4 regions of the Dietzia sp. IN118 genome follow, and region 4 is predicted to be linked to each of the others. Evidence: predicted binding sites of a transcription regulator. Region 4 holds the regulator's gene; each other region holds the start of a gene.
What was found. Region 4 encodes LexA, which represses DNA repair genes until DNA is damaged. Its sites were predicted from a motif close to CGAACANNTGTTCG; they were not measured.

Region 1: a site for LexA is predicted at 2,210-2,223, ahead of Q2K20_RS04570 (HNH endonuclease signature motif containing protein). Genes of this name have one in related genera too.
Region 2: a site for LexA is predicted at 2,451-2,464, ahead of Q2K20_RS10085 (HNH endonuclease signature motif containing protein). Genes of this name have one in related genera too.
Region 3: a site for LexA is predicted at 2,662-2,675, ahead of Q2K20_RS03225 (HNH endonuclease signature motif containing protein). Genes of this name have one in related genera too.

What each region holds. Positions count from the first base shown of each region.
Region 1 covers NZ_JAUMSR010000001.1:924,089-929,228, forward strand. The annotation lists gene Q2K20_RS04565 (SDR family oxidoreductase) at 1-227, shown strand, start outside; gene Q2K20_RS04570 (HNH endonuclease signature motif containing protein) at 296-2,158, opposite strand; gene Q2K20_RS04575 (dihydrofolate reductase family protein) at 2,288-2,884, opposite strand; gene pgi (glucose-6-phosphate isomerase) at 2,931-4,589, opposite strand; gene Q2K20_RS04585 (DUF5701 family protein) at 4,641-5,140, shown strand, end outside.
Region 2 covers NZ_JAUMSR010000001.1:2,090,494-2,095,633, forward strand. The annotation lists gene Q2K20_RS10070 (DUF3253 domain-containing protein) at 1-400, shown strand, start outside; gene Q2K20_RS10075 (acyl-CoA dehydrogenase family protein) at 549-1,706, shown strand; partial or broken gene Q2K20_RS10080 (DUF6512 family protein) at 1,790-2,362, opposite strand; gene Q2K20_RS10085 (HNH endonuclease signature motif containing protein) at 2,503-4,137, shown strand; gene Q2K20_RS10090 (cytochrome c oxidase subunit 4) at 4,239-4,655, opposite strand; gene Q2K20_RS10095 (cytochrome c oxidase subunit II) at 4,692-5,140, opposite strand, start outside.
Region 3 covers NZ_JAUMSR010000001.1:658,623-663,762, reverse strand. The annotation lists partial or broken gene Q2K20_RS03230 (PEP-utilizing enzyme) at 1-709, shown strand, start outside; gene Q2K20_RS03225 (HNH endonuclease signature motif containing protein) at 753-2,603, opposite strand; gene Q2K20_RS03220 (hypothetical protein) at 2,938-3,141, shown strand; gene Q2K20_RS03215 (TerC family protein) at 3,373-4,425, shown strand; gene Q2K20_RS03210 (aconitate hydratase) at 4,610-5,140, shown strand, end outside.
Region 4 covers NZ_JAUMSR010000001.1:1,577,543-1,582,682, reverse strand. The annotation lists gene hrpA (ATP-dependent RNA helicase HrpA) at 1-442, shown strand, start outside; gene nrdR (transcriptional regulator NrdR) at 453-908, opposite strand; gene Q2K20_RS07695 (hypothetical protein) at 1,020-1,454, opposite strand; gene lexA (transcriptional repressor LexA) at 1,644-2,354, shown strand; gene hflX (GTPase HflX) at 2,394-3,842, opposite strand; gene dapF (diaminopimelate epimerase) at 3,895-4,785, opposite strand; gene Q2K20_RS07675 (malate synthase G) at 4,905-5,140, shown strand, end outside.

The DNA of each region.
Region 1 (5,140 bases), 650 kb from region 4:
CGGGCAGCCGGATCAAGGTGACGGACATTCTCCCGGGGTATATCCGCACGGACATCAACCGGTCGGTGAAGACCGCGTTGATGACCGAGTTCGACGAGGGCGTCGACGCGCTGGTCAAGACGATCGACGCCGAGCCCACCCGCGCGCTGGTTCCCGCCAAGCCGTGGAAGGCGATCGGGCCGCTGCTCACGCTCCTGCCCGAGAAGATCAGCCGCCGCTTCGTCTGACCCACTGGTGGCCCCACCCGGGCGCCGACGAGGGCCGCGCCGTCATGCCCGGCGCGGCCCTCGTGGTGTCAGAAGGGTGGCGGGTCGATGAGTTCGTCGAGGCGTTCGTGGAGTAGGGCGCGGATGCCTTTTTCGATGTCGCTGTGGTGGGGCTTGTTGCGGGCCCACCAGCGGCTGGCGCTCTCAGGGGTGGCGCTGGCGGGGGTGGCTTTCTCGGGCGTGGTGCCGGTGGCCGCGGCGGTGGTGGAGCTGGAGGCGCCCGTGCCGGGCGCGGGTGGGGTGGGGTCAAAGGTGCGGGCGCTTTCGGCCTTGCGGCGTTCGGTGCGGTGGCGGGCCGCGCGGCGCGACCAGAACGTCGGCTCCGCGTCGGCCTTCTCGTCACCGGTGGGCCCGGGGCTGCGGCGTTGCTGCCGGGTCCACGCCTCGGTCTCGGCGCGGGCCTGTTCACGCCGGTACTCGGCCAGTGGGCCGGAGGGTCGGGTGAGCATGGTCGAACCGTCCGGGGTGCGCACCAGCAGGGTGCCGTCGGGCTGCAGGTCGTAGATCCAGTCGGAGAAGGTCTTGAACCGGTGATGGCGCCGGCACATTGCGGCGAGGTTGCCCTCGATGGTGTGCCCGCCCCGCTGGGGGTCGGCGTGATCGAACGGCACCACATGATCCAGATCACAGGCCTCGGCCGGGATCGCACAGCCGGGGTGGCGACAGGTGCCATCGCGCAGCCGGATCCGGCGGGCCAACTGGGCACCGGGCCGGTATTTCAGGGCGGTGCGGGCGTCATCGGCGGCCCCGATGCGCGGGTCGATGGGTTCGAAGGTGGCTCCGTCGCTGGTGGCGAGCATGTCGAGCAGGGCCTGCAGGGCGGCCTGGCCGGTGCGGGTGAACTCCACTCGGGCGCCGCCGGCGTCGCGGGCGGTGTTGCCGGTGGCGATGACGGTGACCTTCGGCCGCAACGCCACCCCGGCACCCGGCGCGCCGGGCCGGCCGGGGCGGGCCGGGGTGCCGGCTAGGCCGGGATCGCCGCACACCAGGGACATCAGGGCGTCGGCGCGACGCTCGGCGATCGAGTAGTCCTCGACCTCATCAGCGCCAGTGCCGTGGCCAGTGGTCGCGCCGCCAGTCCCAGCGCCCGCGGTGTCGGTCTCGGCTTGGGTGTTGGCGGCGGCTTGGGCGTCGGCGTACTTGTGGTCTTTCACGCGCTGGTCGAGGGCCTCGGCCAGGACGGCTGCTTCCTCGGTGGCCAGGATCGCCGAGACACTGGACATGCCATCGACGCCCTTATGGAACCGCACCCCGCGGGTGCGGGCCGCTTCCTGACGGCGCAAGCGGATCCCGTTCGCGTCGTAGCGGGCGATGATCGCATCGACGTTGCCGCGGATGGCTTTCTCACCAAGGCGCACCCCGCCCTCGATCGCGGCGAGATACTCCTCGACGACCTGCCGCTGCACCGCCTCGAGCACATCGACGTGGACGGTGGCCATCTGCGAGGCCAGGATATTCGCGGCCTGCAGATCCAGCCGCCCCTGCGCCATCGCGGACAGGATCGCCGGATACCGCAGGTGCAGATCGAGGGCGAAGGTGATCATCCGTTCGGCCCGGCCCGTCGAGATCGCCATCGCCGACACCACGTACCCGGCCGCGACATCGATCGGATCGAGCACGGCATGACCGGGCCGACACTCACCGCCGCCCGCACCGGACTCCTCCCGGCGCTGGCATTCGACAAACAACTCGTAACAGGCCACGAACCGGCGCGCCGCCGCACGATTCTCGCCCATCCACCCCTCCCGCGCCGCCGCCCGCAGCCCCGACAGCGACACGGGCGCCGCGGAACCGGAGCCGCCACCGGACGGGGACGGGCCACCGGACGAGGAGGGGCCACCGGACGGGGATGGGGACGGGCCACCGGTCGCGGCGTCTGCGTTACCGCCCATGTGCCCCACCCCCTGCCCGTCTGGTTGGTATCGAATCTGTGTTCTACAGTACGCACACACATTCGAGTACGCAAGGGTTTTCCCCCGACGCACCGGAGGAGCACAGGAGACGCGCCGGGGGTCGAGCAGCTAGGCCGAATCGCGCGGTTCCGGGCCGACGACGTCGAAGAGCATGGCGGTGAACTGCCCGTCGGTGTCGAGTTGACGACGGTGGAGGCGGAGCCGACGGGGGAGCAGGGGGCGGCCGGAGCCGAGGACCACCGCGCACTGGTGGATCCACACCCGGTCGAGCAGGCCGAGATCGGCGAACTGGCCGGCGAGGTCGCCTCCACCGACCACCCAGACGTCCCGCCCCGCCGCGGCCTCGACGAGGCGGGGGTGCAGGTCGGCGAGATCGCCGGCGAAGAACTCCACGCCGTCGACGGGGTCGAGGTCCCGGTGGGTGACGACCCAGGTGGGCTGTGAGTACGGCCAGACGAACGGTTGGCCGTCCTTGGTGAGATCCCGGCGGACCCACTCGAAGGTGTTCGCACCGCAGACGATCGAGCCGACGCCGGCGAAGAACCGGTCGAAGTGGAGCTCGGGCGCCGACTCGTCATCGGCCCCGGCAGTCGACCCCGGCGCGGCGCCTCCGGGAGTGGTGAAAAGCCAGGTGAGGCTTTCGTCGTCGTCGGCGATGTACCCGTCGAGGCTCGTCGCGGTGCAGTAGATCGTGGCCATGCTCATGAATCGCACGGTGGCGCGCGCCGCGCGAGGGGGAGAGGGCCCGTACTCAGCGCCGGCCGCGTGCCTCGCGGTAGATCTCGACCAGGGAGTCCGTGGAGGAATCGAAGGTGGGGCCCGGGTGGGTGTCGGCGGTGAGCGCGCCCAGCAACTCGCCGGCCTGGGCCTTGCCCAGCTCGACGCCCCACTGGTCGAACGCGTTGATGCCGAGGATCGCGGCCTGGGTGAACACGATGTGTTCGTACAGTGCGATGAGCTGGCCGAGGACACCCGGCGAGAGCGACGGCGCGAGGATCGTGGTGGACGGCCGGTTCCCGGGCATGACCTTGTGGGGCGCGAGAGTCGGGTCGACGCCGTCGGCGAGGACCTCCTCCTCGGTCTTGCCGAACGCCAGGACCCGCGACTGCGCGAACAGGTTGGCCATGAGCAGGTCGTGCATGGACACCGCGTCCGACCCATCGGTGGGGTGGGCGTCCAGGTCCGTGCCCGGGCGGGCGATCCCGATGAAATCGACGGGAACCAGCTGGGTGCCCTGGTGGAGGAGCTGGAAGAACGCGTGCTGGCCGTTGGTGCCGGGCTCGCCCCAGTAGACCTCGCCGGTGGGGTAGGTGACATCGGAGCCGTCGAGCCGGACCGACTTGCCGAGCGACTCCATGGTCAGCTGCTGCAGGTAGGCCGGGAACCGTCGGAGGTCCTGGGTGTAGGGGATCACGGCCTTGGACTGCGACCCGAGGAAGCACGTGTACCAGATCCCCAGCAGCGCCATGAGGACCGGTGCGTTGTGCTCGGGCGCCTCGGTGGCGAAGTGCTCATCCATCGTGTGGAAGCCCTCGAGCAGTTCGATGAACGCCGGTGGCCCCACCGTGATCATCACCGACAGCCCGATGGCGGAGGAGACGGAATATCGTCCACCGACCCAGTCCCAGAACTCGAACATGTTGTCCGCCGCGATGCCGAAGTCGGCGACCTTCTCGGCGGCGGTGGAGACGGCGACGAAGTGCGAGGCGATCGCGTCCTCGGAGCCGAGGGCCTCCACGAAGTGCCGGCGCGCCGCGTGCGCGTTGGCCATGGTCTCCTGGGTGGTGAACGTCTTGGAGGCGACCACCACCAAGGTCGTTGCCGGGTTGATCTCCGCGAGGGTGGCCGAGAGGTCGGCGGGGTCGACGTTGGAGACGTACCTGGCGCTGATGCCGGCCGTCCGGAACTGCCGCAGGGCGCTGTCGACCATCACCGGGCCAAGGTCGGAGCCCCCGATGCCGATGTTGAGCACCGTGTCGATCCGCTCGCCCGTGTGTCCGGTCCACTCGCCGGAGCGGACGCGGTCGGAGAAGTCGGCCATGCGTGTGAGTACCGCGTGGACGTCGGCCACCACGTTCCGGTCGTCGACGACGAGTTCGGCATCGGGCGGAAGACGGAGCGCAGTGTGGAGAACCGCGCGATCCTCGGTCGTGTTGATGCGGTCGCCCCGGAACATCGCGGCCCGCTGCGCCGGCAGCCGGGCGGCGTGGGCGAGTTCGAGCAGGGCGGACAGGATCTCGTCGGTGACCAGATGTTTGGACAGGTCCACGTGCAGATCGCCCGCGGTGACCGACATCCGGCGGCCGCGGTCCGGGTCGGCGTCGAACAGCTCCCGCAGAGACACCTCGCCGATCGACGGAACCAGGTTCTCCACCGCTGCCCACTGCTTCGTCGTGCTGATGTCGGTCATGGCTTCGAGGCTAACCGGGAATAACGGCGGGCCGCGGGCCGTTCCGGCGATGTGACCCCCGGAGTTCCTCCCGACGTCCCCATCGCCCGCCAGGCCGAGCGACTCATCGAGCTCGGGGTGCCCGAGCTCGCCGGAATCACGGCCGACCAACTGCGGGCCCACGCCCGCGCCCTGCCTGCCGGACCCGGCGACAGCGAAGGCGGTGGCGGGTCCGTGCTGGCCGTCCACCCGTCCCTGGTGCCCACCGCGCGACTGGCCACCCTCATGCGCCGCCACGGTAAGGCGGGCTTCGTCGTCGTCGACATGACCGACCTGGCCGAGTTCGTGCCCACCGACGACGTCCACGTCCCGGACGCCCCGTTATACCTGGTGGGGGACGTGACACGCGACGACGACATGCTGGACTGGACGCCCACCGACGCCCACACCGAGATGGGCGTCCGGGGTCGTACCCCGCTCACCGTTTCCGAGGGGATCAGCTGGCTGCTTCAGCGCCCCGACCTACTGGAGCCCGGGAAGTGCTTCATGTGCATCGGCTCACGCAAACCCAA
Region 2 (5,140 bases), 510 kb from region 4:
GCTCGTCCGGGCACTGATGACCGGTCGCCGGCTGGTCAAGACCGAAGGCGATGCCGCCCGGGTGATGGTGCACGACGCCAAGGTCGCGCTCGGTGAGCGCGGCGACCCGTGGTGGGCACCCACCCGGGAGGGGACACGCGATCGACTGGCCGCGACGATCAGGACGCTCCTGCGCTCGCGCGGCCAGGGGTCGACCTGCCCGTCGGATGCGGCCCGGGTGGCGGGTGGGGATCATTGGCGCGACCTCATGCCCGTCGCCCGAGAGGTCGCGTTCGACCTCCGCGAGGAGGGCGTGGTGGCGGTGACCCAGCGTGGCGAGCGGGTCACCGGACGTGAGGTGACCGGGCCGATCAGGCTGATCGCCGACGTCGGCCTGGAATTCACTCCGCCGACGGGGTGACGTCGCGGCGTCGGACGGGCCGGCGGACGGGTCAGAGAGTTCGAATTCTTGTAGGCTACTCACCAGTAGGAGTACACCAACCTGACGCTCCGCTCCCCTCCACGGTGGCCTGCCACCGGAGCAGAACGTCCAACGGAAAGGCACGCACTTGCGCCGCACTGTGTTCAACGAAGACCACGAGGCCTTCCGCCAGACCCTCCGTGACTTCATCGAGTCCGAGGTGACCCCCCACTTCCAGGAGTGGTTCGAGGCCGGCATCGTCCCGCGTGAGTTCTACTACAAGCTCGCCGACCTCGGCCTGTTCGGCATCAACGTCGACGAGGAGTACGGCGGCGCGGGGATCAATTCCCACAAGTTCGAGGCCATCCAGTCCGAGGAGACCGCCCGCGCCGGCGTGAACTTCGGCGGCTCGGGTGTCCACGTACTGCTCGGGCTCCCCTACATCAAGGCCCTGGCGACCGAGGAGCAGAAGCAGCGCTACCTGCCCAAGTTCGTCTCCGGCGAGGAGATGTGGGCGCTGGCGATGACCGAGCCCGGCACCGGGTCCGACCTGGCCGGCATGAAGAGCACCGCCAAACTCTCGGCTGACGGCACCCACTACGTCCTCAACGGTGCCAAGACGTTCATCACCGGCGGCGTCCACGCCGACCGCGTGATCGTGGCCTGCCGTACCGCTCCCCCGCGTGAGGACGACCGCCGCTTCGGCATCTCGCTGCTCGCCGTCGACACCAAGCTCGAGGGCTACGCGGTGGGCCGCAAGCTCGACAAGGTCGGACTCAAGACCTCCGACACGGCCGAGCTGTCCTTCACCGACGTCAAGGTCCCGGTCGAGGACCTGCTCGGCGAAGAGAACCGCGGCTTCTACTACCTCGGGCAGAACCTGCCGTCCGAGCGCTGGGGCATCGCCTACGGTGCGTATGCCCAGGCCGCGGCCGCCGTGCGGTTCGCCAAGGAGTACACGCAGCAGCGCACGGTCTTCGGCAAGGAGGTGGCCTCGTTCCAGAACACCAAGTTCGAGCTGGCCGCGTGCCAGGCCAAGGTCGACGCCGCGCAGGCCGTCGCGGACCGCGCCCTCGAGGCGCTGGACGAGGGCGAGCTCACCGCCGCCGAGGCGGCCTCGGCCAAGCTGTTCTGCACCGAGGTCGCCGCCGAGGTCATCGACCGTTGCCTCCAGCTGCACGGCGGCTACGGCTTCATGAACGAGTATCCGATCGCCCGCCTGTACTCGGACAACCGCGTCAACCGCATCTACGGTGGCACCAACGAGGTCATGAAGTCCATCATCGCCAAGGACATGGGCCTGTAGGTCCCACGACCCCCTGGCTCCGTCGGGCCCCGTCCGCTCCCCGCGGACGGGGCCCGAGTCGTCCGACGGACTCCCTCTGCCCGTCAGTCCCCGGGTGCGGCCTCGTAGTCGGCGTGCCCCTCGACCCCGTATCTGTATGTGATGGGGTCGATAAAGACGTCGGGTTCGGCGGGGGGCCTCAGGGTGAACACCACGTAGGCGGCGACGATGCCCACCAGGTAGAAAACCGAGAGGACGACGACGAGGACGTCCGCCTCCAGTCCGCTGAGCAGGCACACGAAGATCACCTGGGCGAGCGCAATGCACAGGCCGAACACGGCGATGTCCACCCACAGCACATTGCGACCTGCGACGGCCTTGTAGACGAAGACCACCCCGATCATCGTCACCGGGATCGAATAGAGGGCGACAGTGGCCGCGGGCACGAAGGACGGCTGCGAGGCGCCGCCGAGCACGAAGAGGGCCGCGTACAGCACCATGGTCGGCTAGGCGGCGATCTTGATGTGCTCCCAGTAACTCTCGTTGACCGCGGCGAACACGGCCACGACCCGGTTGTGCCCGCTCCAGTCGTAGGCGAAGTGGAGCACCGAGCCGACGACGATGAGCGGGATGATCGCCCACCAACTCACCGAGACGACGGCACCCGTGTCCAACACGGTCTCATCCTCCCACCGACCGGCGCAGTCCGCCGGTCTTCCCAGGTCAGAGCCGTGTGTCGGACCTGCTTGCTAGTGTTTCCCCAATCGAACACACGAGCGATACGGGGTGCGGCACTCGCCCGCCCGAGGGGGTGCACATGCGGGAGGCGACTACCGGGGATGATGCCGGAGCGGTGGCCGGGAGTCCCGCCGTCACCGCCGCCAGCTCCGCGGCCCTGGCCGCGTTGAACGCCGAGAATCGCGCGGCCGCCGCCCGGCTGCGCGCCTGTCACGACCTGTGGGCCACCTGCCGCGAGGAACAGGAACTGCGCGACATCGCCGCCGGCTACGGCCCCGGCCTGGACCAACGCCCCGAACACGCCGTCATCGACCCACTGACCATCGCCACAAGTGAGATCGTCGCCGCCTACGGCGTGCACCACAACCGCGCCCGCAGCCTGCTCACCCTGGCCATCACCCTGGTCACCAAGTTCCCCTGTCTCGTCGAGGCCATGGACACCGGCCACCTCGACGAAGCCACCGCCACCCTGCTCGCACGCCACATGCGCACCGTGGACTCCCTGCACCGCGACGCCGTCCACCGCGAGGTCATCGACTGGCTCCTGGCCGCCCTCGCCGCCGGCAGGCGCCCCGGACGCGACGCGATCCTGTCCCACACCGACCGCATCATCGCCGCCCACGACCCCGACGGCGTACGCCTGCGCCGCACCGCCGCGGTCCGCGAACGCCGCGTCACCCTGCGCCGCGGCCCAGACGGCATGGCCGACCTCACCGCCCACCTCACCGCCACCGAAGCCTCCGCCATCCACACCCTGCTGCAGACCAGGGCCACCGCCCAACGCCACCGCGACACCCGCACCCGCGTCGAGACCACCCGCCGCCACGGCGCCGACGCCCTCGACACCGACACCATCCGCAGCATGGACGAACTACGCGCCGACGCCCTCGTCACCGCCCTCCTCGGCAACCCCAGCACCGACACCGACGCAGGCAGGGGCGCCGGGGCGGGCGGGGTCGCGGGTGCGGGTCACCGCCCGCCGGCCACCCAGATCCGCCCCACCATCACCGTGCTCGCACCCCCCGGCCCCGACGGCGAACCCGAGGTCTACCTCCCCCGAGGCGGCCCGGCCACCATCGACGCCCTCATCGAACTACTCACCCGCAGCACCGGCGCCACCATCACCGTGCCCGACACCGCACCCGGCGCCGCAGACACCCCCCACCACGCCCACCGCTACCGCATCAGCGCCGACCTGGCCCACCGCATCCGCCTACGCGACGGCACCTGCCGCCACCCCGGCTGCTCCGTCCCCGCCGACGCCTGCGACATCGACCACGTCCGCCCCTTCAACCACACAGACCCCACCGCCGGCGGCCCGACCCTCGAAAACAACCTCGCCGCCATGTGCCGCAACCACCACCGCTTCAAAACCTTCCACAACTGGCACTACCAACTCGCCCCCGACGGCACCCTGACCATCACCACCGACACCGGACACACCCTCACCACCCACCCCGACGGACCCCTCGCACGCTGGCGCCACCACACCACCGACACCGACACCGGGGCTGCGACCGACACCAGGGCCGACCCCGACGCCGACATCCCACCCCCACGCCGACCCTGGCTCGACCCCCGACCACAAAGCACCCACTGGTACCGACGCGCCCTACGCCTGGCCGCCGAACGCAAAGCCAACACCATGGCCCCACCACCAGACACCCCACCCGACCACCACCACGACCCCGACCCCGACCCACCACCCTTCTGACCGGCGCGCGGCGAGCCCGGGCCGACACCCTGGTGGCGACAGCACAAAGGCCCGGTGTCGCAGCGTGCGACACCGGGCCCCGGTGGAAGACGGTCAGACGGTCAGTGCTTCTCGCGACCCCAGTGGTACTCGAAGACCAGGCCGCAGGCGGTGATGACCAGCGCGACGGCGCCGCCGATGAGCACCCACCAGTTCCAGAAGGCCGCTCCGTAGCCGATGATGAAGACCGAGAAGGCCACCAGCACGGGCCAGTAGCTGTGCGGGCTGAAGAAGCCGAGCTCGCCGGCGCCGTCGGAGACCTCGGCCTCCTCGAAGTCCTCGGGCAGGGTGCTGATGCGCCGCGCCACGAAGCGGAGGTAACCACCGATCAGCAGGCTCAGGCCGGCCGAGAGCACGAAGGCCGTGGCGCCGACCCACTCGACGCCCGTCCGAGACGTACCGGTGAGGTAGGCGTACGCGATACCCATGACGGCCAGGAAGATAAACAGGGCGTCGAAAATTCGTACTGTTGCGTTCATCGTTCAGGAATCCTTCGCGTGATACCGGGAGAACCGTCAGTTGCCCGACGCGGTCTCGATGATGTTGTTCTGGTCACGGGTATCGCTGCGTCCGGTCTTGAACGGTGCGGTGGAGGTCGAGTACGGGTCCTGGCCGATCGACTCCAGCGCCTCCGCGTTGGACGCGGTCGGGTTGTCCTGACGGAACTGGATGTACTGGGCGAAGGCCTCCGGCGATACCGCGCGCAGCTCGAAGTTCATCATCGCGTGGTAGACACCGCACATCTCGGCACAGCGTCCGACGAACGCACCCTCGCGATCGATCTCCTCGATCTGGAACATGCTCAACTGCTGGTTCTTGCCCGGGTGCGGCATGACGTCGAGCTTGTAGATGAACTCGGGGATCCAGAACGAGTGGACCACGTCGGCCGACGCGAGGCGGAACTCGATGCGCGTGTCGGTCGGCAGAACCAGGACCGGAACCTCCTCGGAGGTACCGACGGTCT
Region 3 (5,140 bases), 920 kb from region 4:
CCAGCTTGCGCGGTGGGCCCGGGCCGGTGCGCGGGGCCGCGAGGAGACCAAGTCCAGGATGGCGCTGATGGCGCACTCCTTGAAGCGCGGTTATCGGCATCTGGGCGAGGTGCTCTCGGCGTCCGGGCGGCTGCCCGATGCGGATCTGGTGTTCTTCTTCGACCGGCCCGAGCTGGCGCGGATCGTCGGCGCGCCGGGCCCGGTGACCGGCGGGCTCGCGAGTCACGGCTCGGACGGCAGCGTGTCGGCCTCCCCGGAGGAGTTGGTCGCACAGGCTGTCGAGCGTCCGAAGGCGCTGGCGTTCCAGGACGCGCTCGAGTTCCCGGACGTGTCGGTGGGTCGGCCGACTGCGTTGATCGCCCGGCCGCCCCGCGAGGCTGCGGGCGGCGAGATCGTGGGCCGTCCGGCGAGCCGCGGAACGGTGGCGGGCGTGGTGCGGGTGGCCCGGTCGATCGTCGATGCCCGGGAGGTGCAGCCCGGTGAGATCCTGGTCGCGCCCGTGACGGACGTGGGCTGGACTCCGTATTTCACGGTGATCGCGGCGCTGGTCACTGATATCGGCAGTTCTGTCTCTCACGGCGCGGTGGTCGCCCGCGAGTACGGCCTGCCATGCGTGGTCAACACCATCGACGCCACCCGAACGCTGCGCACCGGCGACCGCGTACGAGTGGACGGCGACCGCGGCGTGGTGACTCGACTGGAGGGGTGAGGGCCCGGCACCCAGCTACTGCGCCGCAAACTGCGCGGTCAGGTCAGAACGGTGGTGGGTCGATGAGTTCGTCGAGGCGTTCGTGGAGTAGGGCGCGGATGCCTTTTTCGATGTCGCTGTGGTGGGGTTTGTTGCGGGCCCACCAGCGGCTGGCGCTCTCGTGGGTGGCGCTGGCGGGGGTGGCTTTCTCGGGCGTGGCGTCCTCGGCCGCGGCGGCGCTGGAACCGGCGCCGCCTGTGCTCGTGCCGTTCCCGGTGCCCGTCCCGGTGCCGGGGGCGGGTGGGGTGGGGTCAAAGGTGCGGGCGCGTTCGGCGTTGCGGCGTTCGGTGCGGTGGCGGGCCGCGCGGCGCGACCAGAACGTCGGCTCCGCGTCGGCCTTCTCGTCACCGGTGGGCCCGGGGCTGCGGCGTTGCTGCCGGGTCCACGCCTCGGTCTCGGCGCGGGCCTGTTCACGCCGGTACTCGGCCAGTGGGCCGGAGGGTCGGGTGAGCATGGTCGAACCGTCCGGGGTGCGCACGGTCAGGGTGCCGTCGGGCTGCAGGTCGTAGATCCAGTCGGAGAAGGTCTTGAACCGGTGATGGCGCCGGCACATCGCCGCGAGGTTGCCCTCGATGGTGTGCCCGCCCCGCTGGGGGTCGGCGTGATCGAACGGCACCACATGATCCAGATCACAGGCCTCGGCCGGGATCGCACAGCCGGGGTGGCGACAGGTGCCATCGCGCAGCCGGATCCGGCGGGCCAACTGGGCACCGGGCCGGTATTTCAGGGCGGTGCGGGCGTCATCGGCGGCCCCGATGCGCGGGTCGATGGGTTCGAAGGTGGCTCCGTCGCTGGTGGCGAGCATGTCGAGCAGGGCCTGCAGGGCGGCCTGGCCGGTGCGGGTGAACTCCACTCGGGCGCCGCCGGCGTCGCGGGCGGTGTTGCCGGTGGCGATGACGGTGACCTTCGGCCGCAACGCCACCCCGGCACCCGGCGCGCCGGGCCGGCCGGGGCGGGCCGGGGTGCCGGCTAGGCCGGGATCGCCGCACACCAGGGACATCAGGGCGTCGGCGCGACGCTCGGCGATCGAGTAGTCCTCGACCTCATCAGCGCCAGTGCCGTGGCCAGTGGTCGCGCCGCCAGTCCCAGCGCCCGCGGTGTCGGTCTCGGCTTGGGTGTTGGCGGCGGCTTGGGCGTCGGCGTACTTGTGGTCTTTCACGCGCTGGTCGAGGGCCTCGGCCAGGACGGCCGCTTCCTCGGTGGCCAGGATCGCCGAGACGCTGGACATGCCATCGACGCCCTTATGGAACCGCACCCCGCGGGTGCGGGCCGCTTCCTGACGGCGCAGGCGGATCCCGTTCGCGTCGTAGCGGGCGATGATCGCATCGACGTTGCCGCGGATGGCTTTCTCACCAAGGCGCACCCCGCCCTCGATCGCGGCGAGATACTCCTCGACGACCTGCCGCTGCACCGCCTCGAGCACATCGACGTGGACGGTGGCCATCTGCGAGGCCAGGATATTCGCAGCCTGCAGATCCAGCCGCCCCTGCGCCATCGCGGACAGGATCGCCGGATACCGCAGGTGCAGATCGAGGGCGAAGGTGATCATCCGTTCGGCCCGGCCCGTCGAGATCGCCATCGCCGACACCACGTACCCGGCCGCGACATCGATCGGATCGAGCACGACATGACCGGGCCGACACTCACCGCCGCCCGCCCCGGACTCCTCCCGGCGCTGGCATTCGACAAACAACTCGTAACAGGCCACGAACCGGCGCGCCGCCGCACGATTCTCGCCCATCCACCCCTCACGCGCCGCCGCCCGCAACCCCGACAGCGACACGGGCGCCGCGGAACCGGCGCCGCCACCAGACGAGGAGGGGCCACCGGCCGCGGCGTCTGCGTTACCGCCCATGTGCCCCACCCCCTGCCCGTGCGCCGCCTACCCGGTATCGAATCTGTGTTCTACAGTACGCACACACATTCGAGTACGCAAGGGTTGAATCAGGACATTTCGCCACCCGAGGCCCAGCCCTCTTGACTGGCGCAGAAGCCCTCAACCAGCAAGGTGGACTCGTCGCAACAGGCCCCCTCCACGCCGCAAGATCCCCCCGAAGCATCGACCACAACAGGCTCTCGACCCGGGACGATGCCAGCGAGACGATCTTTCGTTGCCGCCGCCCCTGGCGCCGCTCGCGGGAGGCTGCTAGAGGTGGAGGCACACGCCCCTGCGCCAGGAGGAGGACGAGATGATCGCCGAGGACCGTATCGACCCGGACGAGTACACCCCGGGCCCGGATTCAGTCACCGCACCCGAGGAGTACGAGCCCGAGGTGACCGTCGAGGACCCCTTCCGCGAGGCAAATCCGGCCGACGTTGCCGAGCAGGCCATCGAGCTCCCCGCCGACGACGGCGACGGCGAAGCGGTGGGAGACGACGACGAGGTCGCCTGACCCTGCGCTCCGCGCCTGAGCCGGGCGCGGAGCGTGCCGAACCGGCAAGGGGTGCAGCCAAGGTGACGAATCCGCCGTTGCGCCGCCCTGCCGGTGCCGCTAACCTTGCAGCACCAGAAGGGGAGTATCCCTCACACGCGTCGTCGTCATTCCGGCCCTCGGGCCCGGCGGCGCGGGCCGACCAGGCCGGGAGAGACCTTCGATCACCCACTGATCGAAAGGTCCCCGATAATGCACACCCCTCTCTGGCTCTGGCTCGCGGTCATCGCCTTCATCGTCGTGATGCTGGCCATCGACCTCGTCGCCCACCGCAAAGCACATGTCATCGGCGTCAGGGAAGCCGCGGTGTGGTCTGCCGTCTGGATCGCCCTCGGCGTCGGCTTCGGCGCGATCGTCTGGGCGGTCTGGGGCGCGGACTTAGGCCAGCAGTACTTCGCCGGGTATCTCATAGAGAAGTCCCTGGCAGTGGACAATGTCTTCGTCTGGGCGATCATCTTCGCCCACTTCGCGGTGCCCGCCCAGTTCCAGCACCGGGTCCTGTTCCTCGGCGTCTTGGGCGCGCTGGTATTCCGCGGCATCTTCATCGCCGGCGGCGCGCTGCTCATCCAGAACTTCTCCTGGATCCTGTACATTTTCTCCGCATTCCTGCTGTACACGGGCTTTCGCATGATCCGCCAGCGCGACGAGCACCTCAACCCGGACCAGTCCCGCATTCTCGCGGCCTTCCGCCGGCTGGTGCCCATGACGGACACGTTCCACGGTCAGCGGCTGCTGGTCCGTAAGGGCGGGCTGATCATGGCCACTCCCCTGTTGGCTGTGCTGGTGCTGGTCGAGACGACCGATGTGGTCTTCGCCGTCGACTCCATTCCCGCCATCTTCGCGGTCACCGACGAGGTGTTCCTGGTCTTCACGGCCAACGCGTTCGCGATCCTGGGCCTGCGCGCGATGTACTTCCTGCTGGCGGATCTGGTCCACCGGTTCGTCTACCTCAAGATCGGGCTGGCACTGGTGCTGATGTGGGTCGGCGCGAAGATGCTGCTCAAGATCGACGTCTTCTACATTCCGACCCCCATCTCGCTGGCCGTGATCGCGACCATCCTCACCGTGTCGGTCGTGGCGAGCCTGCGGGCCACGCGTGGTCACGAGCGCCAGAGCCCGCCGACACCGGCCGAGCCTCCGTTCCGCATCGCCACCGCCGAGGAGGACGCGCAGCTCGAGCCGCTGTTCCGTCGCGGGCGGACGCGCGGCGTGTCAGAGGACTCCCCCGCCGCGACACCACGCTGACCGTTGCCGAAGAGCGTCCCGCGCACACCCCGCGAGAAGCGGGTGCGCGGGACCCTCTCGAGCCCCAGCCCGGGTACGCGTGACGCCTTATAACTTCCGGTTTTCGGGAGTAGGGTCGGCAACAACGCCGGTGATCCTCGTCACTAGCACGGGCCGCACCGGCACCTCTACGAAAGGGCCGGTCATGAGTGTCAACAGTTTCGGTTCGAGGGATTCGCTGGCAGTCGGGGGCGTGGACTACGAGGTCTACCGACTCGATCAGGTCTCCACCGCGGTCCCGCTCCCCTACAGCCTCAGGGTCCTGCTGGAGAATCTTCTGCGCAACGAGGACGGCCGAGTGGTGACGGCCGAGCAGGTCGAGGCACTGCGGGAGTGGACTCCCCAGTCCCCGCCGGAGCGGGAGATCCAGTACACGCCCGCCCGGGTGCTGATGCAGGACTTCACCGGGGTGCCGTGCGTGGTGGATCTGGTCGCGATGCGCGATGCCATCACCGACCTCGGCGGCGACCCCAAGAAGATCAATCCGCTCATCCCCGGCGAGCTCGTGATCGACCACTCGATCATCGCGGACGTATTCGGCCGCCCGGATGCGTTCGAGGTCAATGCCGAGCTGGAGTTCGGCCGCAACCAGGAGCGCTACCAGCTGCTCCGGTGGGCGCAGGAGTCGTTCGCCGACTTCGTGGTGGTCCCGCCGAACACCGGCATCTGCCACCAG
Region 4 (5,140 bases):
GGCGGTTCCCGCGCTGATGGCCGCCCAGTCCGTGTCGGGCCGTCTGGCGGCGGCGCCGGCAGATGTCGCCGACGAGGTCCGTGCTTCACTGGACTTCCTCGTCGGGCGCGGATTCCTCGCCCGCCATCCCTCGGATGTGCTTCCACATCTGGAGCGACATGTGCGGGCGGTCGGCCTCCGGTTGGACCTCGCGGAGAAGTCACCCGCGCGGCACGGCAAACTCACGGCGAAGCTGAACCGCTCCGAGTCGATCGTCGAGGAGGCGTGCGCCGCGCTGCGACGGCGGCCGGGTGGCGCACGGGTGTGCCGGGACCTGCGGTGGATGCTCGCCGAGTACCGGGTGGGGTTGTTCGCGCAGTCACTGGGTACCGCACGGCCGGTATCGGCAGAGCGGATCGACAAGGCGGTGGCGTCTGCGCTCGCCCCGCGGTCGTCCCGATGACGCCGAGTGGTCAGCGGCTCGTGCGGCGCTCCCGGAGGGCGATGATCTCGCGTTCGAAGTCGTCGGCCGAGCTGAACTGCTTGTACACGGACGCGAACCGCAGGTAGGCGACCTCGTCCAGATCCTGCAGAGGGCCCAGGATGGCGAGCCCGATCTCGTGGGCGGGAACCTCGGACGCACCGCCGGATCGCACAGCGTCCTCGACCTGTTGGGCGAGGCGACGCAGAGCGTCCTCGTCAACCGATCGTCCCTGGCACGCGCGGCGGACACCCCGGACGACCTTGTCCCGACTGAACGCCTCGGTCACCCCGTTACGCTTGAGAACCGTCAGCAGAGGTGTCTCGAGCGTCGTGAACCGGTGTCCGCACCGGGGGCACTCCCGTCGACGCCGGATCGCCTGACCCTCGTCGACGGATCGTGAGTCGATTACCCGGGAGTCCTCGTGGTGGCATGTCGGGCAGTACATTCCCGTGGGGCCCTTCGTCGACCGGAGTTCACGCGTCCGGGATCGTGCCTGACGGAACGCGGGGGCGGTAGACCACCGCCCACGGTCCATTCTAGGAGGCCCGCTGCCCGGTCACGCGTAGGCGGGTCCACCGAGGAAGGCCACTGCGAGAAGCATGATCACGCCGAATGCGATCCCGCACGCCAGTAGTGCCCAGGCCGGCACGTCGTCGACGACCCCGGTGGACAGCGGTGCCTCGACGTGGCACGCCCGCACGCGGTCCGTGGAGACCGGGCGCACGAGCACACGGCGACCCGGGGCGACCGACGTGACGGCGGCCGGACGGGCGGCCACCCGCGGCCGGACGAGATTCTCCGCACGCGAGGACGTGACGGCGGGCCGACTGCCCTCCGGTCGGGCCAGGGTGCGTCGCGGCGCACGGGTGGACCGCACTGACGCGTCACCGGGCCGGTCGAGGTGCGCGACCCGTCCACGATGGTCGTCGGGGCAGACCTCGGTCCACCGCGCGGCCGGACGTGTGTGGGACTGAAGCTCGACAACGGTCATGGTGGCTCCCTACTCGATACGGTGTGCGATGTGGATTCGCACACCTGTATGTGTTCCTCAGTACATCTGTTCGAATCCGAACTCCCCTAGAGTTGTATCACGCGACTCCGACACAGTCACGATCCACCGAGGAACTTCTTCGAACACCTGTGTGGCGCGCCGCAGTCCTTGGCACTAGGGTGTAGACAGATCACAACGTCGAACATCCATTCGCCGAAGGGACCACACGAGATGCCGAAGCCCGATTTCGAGTCACTTACGGACCGACAGAAGAGCGTTCTGCTCCACATCCACGACACCGTCAAGGAGCGTGGTTATCCGCCGAGCATCCGCGAGATCGGGGACGCGGTCGGCTTGCAGTCCACGTCGTCGGTGGCGCATCAACTCCGCACGCTGGAGAAGAAGGGCTTCCTGACGCGGGATCCGCACAAGCCGCGGGCGGTCGACGTCCACGGTGTCCCGGGGCAGAAGTCACGGGGTCGTCGGTCACCTGCTCCGGAGCCCCAGCGTCCGGGCGGCGCGGTCGAACCCGTTTACGTCCCCGTGCTCGGCCGGATCGCGGCGGGCGGGCCCATCCTCGCGGAGCAAGCCGTCGAGGATATCTTCCCCCTGCCGTCGGACCTCGTCGGATCAGGTGATCTGTTCATGCTCAAGGTCGTGGGCGAGTCGATGATCGACGCCGCCATCTGCGATGGCGACTACGTGGTGGTCAGGCGGCAGAACGTCGCGGACAACGGGGAGATCGTCGCCGCCATGATCGACGGGGAGGCGACGGTCAAGACTTTCCGGAACGACTCGAGCGGAGTCTGGTTGCTGCCCCACAATCCGTCGTTCAGCCCGATTCCGGGCGAGCACGCGACGATCCTCGGCAAGGTCGTGACAGTGTTCCGGAAACTCTGAGTCCCGGTTCGAACGACGCGCCGCCCGTCCCCGAAGGGGTCAGGCGGCGCCGTCATGTGGACCGCGGGCGGCGAACTCGTCGAGTTCGCCGGCCACGGACGCGGGCAGGCGGACCACCAGCCGGGTTCCGTCCTGGGTGTGTTCCTCCTCGACCACCGCGCCCTCGGCGTGGACCCGCGACACCACGTCCCCGCGGGAGTACGGGACGGACAGGGTCACCTCGGTGTCCCCGGAGGCGACGATCTGCGTGATTCGCTCGAGGAGTTCGTCGACACCCTGCCCGGTGACCGCCGAGACGAACACGGCGTCGGGCAGCGCGTGGTGCAACTCGGTGAGGACCACGGGATCCGCGGCGTCGATCTTGTTGATCACCAGGAGTTCCCGAGGCCGCTCCGCGTTCTGCTCCTCGACCACCTCGTTGATCACCTTGCGCACCGCCTCGATCTGGCGGAGCGGGAAGGCATCCGAACCATCCACGACGTGGAGGAGCAACTCGGAGTCGACGACCTCTTCCAGTGTGGACCTGAACGCCTCGACCAACTGGGTCGGCAGGTGTCGGACGAATCCCACGGTGTCCGTGAAGACGACTGCTCTGCCGTCAGGCAACTCGGCCTTGCGCGTCGTCGGGTCGAGTGTGGCGAACAGGGCGTTCTGAACCAGGACGCCGGCTCCGGTGATCCTGTTGAGCAGGCTCGACTTCCCGGCGTTCGTGTAGCCGGCGATGGCGATGGACGGCACCGGAGTGGAACGCCGTCGGTGCCGTTTGGTGTCCCGGGCCTGCTTCATCCCCTTGATGTCCCGGCGCAGACGGGCCATCCGCTCGCGGATCCGACGCCGGTCGGTCTCGATCTTGGTCTCACCGGGGCCACGAAGACCGACGCCGCCGTTGCTCCCGGCACGACCGCCCGCCTGGCGGGACAGCGACTCGCCCCACCCACGCAGACGGGGGAGCATGTACTCCATCTGGGCGAGGGTCACCTGGGCCTTGCCCTCACGGCTGGTGGCGTGCTGCGCGAAGATGTCGAGGATCAGCGCGGTACGGTCGATGACCTTCACGTTGACCGCCTTCTCCAGCGCGAGCAACTGTCCAGGGGTGAGTTCGCCGTCGCAGATGACGGTGTCCGCGCCGGTCGCGGCGATCACGTCCTTGAGGACGCTGACCTTGCCCGACCCGATGTAGGTGGCGGCATCGGGCTTGTCACGCCGCTGGATGAGCGCGTCGCACACCTCCGATCCCGCGGTCTCGGCGAGCTGGGCGAGCTCGGCCATCGCGGCGTCCGCCTGCGCGGCGGACCCTTCGGTCCAGACACCGACGAGCACGACCCGTTCGAGTCGGAGCTGGCGGTACTCGGCGTCGTTGACGTCCTGGAGTTCGGTGGAGAGCCCCGCCACCCGGCGCATCGAGGATCTCTCCTCGAGCTGGAAATCACCGATGGACGGATCGAGGTCGCGTGTCGGCCGGTCAGCGGCCGTGTGATCAGTAGTCATTCGGGTTCATCTTCTCACACCGGGCCCCCGGTGTCCCGTGCGAGACGGTGTGCTACCGACCACGGTGGTAATGACCGCGGGCGACGAGTGTGGACGGCCCAGTGAGCGAGGACCCGGCCTCGGTGAGTGAGACCTCCACCTCGCCGCCGGGGACCACCACGACGACGTCGCCCGTCGCCTCCCCCGAGTCGGCCAGCGCGGCGACCGCGGTCGCGACGATTCCGGTTCCGCAGGACATGGTCTCCCCTGATCCCCGCTCGTGGACCCGCATGGAGACCCGACCGTCAACCATCGGGGTGGCGATCTCGACGTTGACGCCGCCGGGGAAGAAGTCCCGGTCATACACCGGGGCCTCCTGCACCGGCAGCCCGGCGAGGCCCGCGGCGTCCAGATCGGGGACCACACAGGCGAGGTGCGGATTGCCCATGTCGACGGCGAGTCCCGCGAAGGTCCGGCCACCGACCTCCGCCGAGGACAGACCCAGCAGACGCGGCTCCCCCATGTCCACCCGCACCACCGCGTCAACACCCGAGTGTGAGAGGACCTCGGCGGGGCGGGCCCCTGACCGCGTGCCCACCGGGATCGAGCCGGCCTCCGCTCTCCCGGTCCCGACGAGGGCGTGGGCGAAGACCCGGACCCCGTTGCCGCACATCTCCGCGATGGAACCATCGGCGTTGCGGTAGTCCATGAACCAGTCCGCACCGTCCACGCCGGGCGGCAGGGTCGCGAGCACGCCGCGGTCAACGAGGGCTCCGGCGGTCGCGATCCGCAGGACTCCGTCGGCGCCGATTCCGCCACGCCGATCGCACAGTGCTCGTACGAGGTCCACGTCGAGGTCCAGGTCGGCCTGATCGTCCGGGAGGATCACGAAGTCGTTGAGGGTGCCGTGGCCCTTGAGGAAGGCGATACCGTCGGGCTGCGAGGCCTGGCGCGTCGAAGTCATGACGAAATCGTACTCGCCGGCGGGGACCGTTCCGCACTGTGGAAATGTCGGATGATGCCGGACGGTACGCCCACTAGAGTCGACTTGGAGAACGGTCCCCTACCTCCAGGAGAGCATCGATGTCCGAACGCATCACTGTCGGCGGAATCCAGGTCGACGAGGTCCTGTACGACTTCGTCAACTCCCAGGCGATCCCGGGCACCGGGGTCGATCCCGACGCGTTCTGGGCGGGCGCCTCCGAGATCTTCACCGAGCTGTCCCCCCGCAATCGCGAACTGCTCGACACCCGCGACCGGTTGCAGTCCCAGATCGACGCCTGGCACCACGAGAACCCGGCGCCGATCGACCCGGGCGT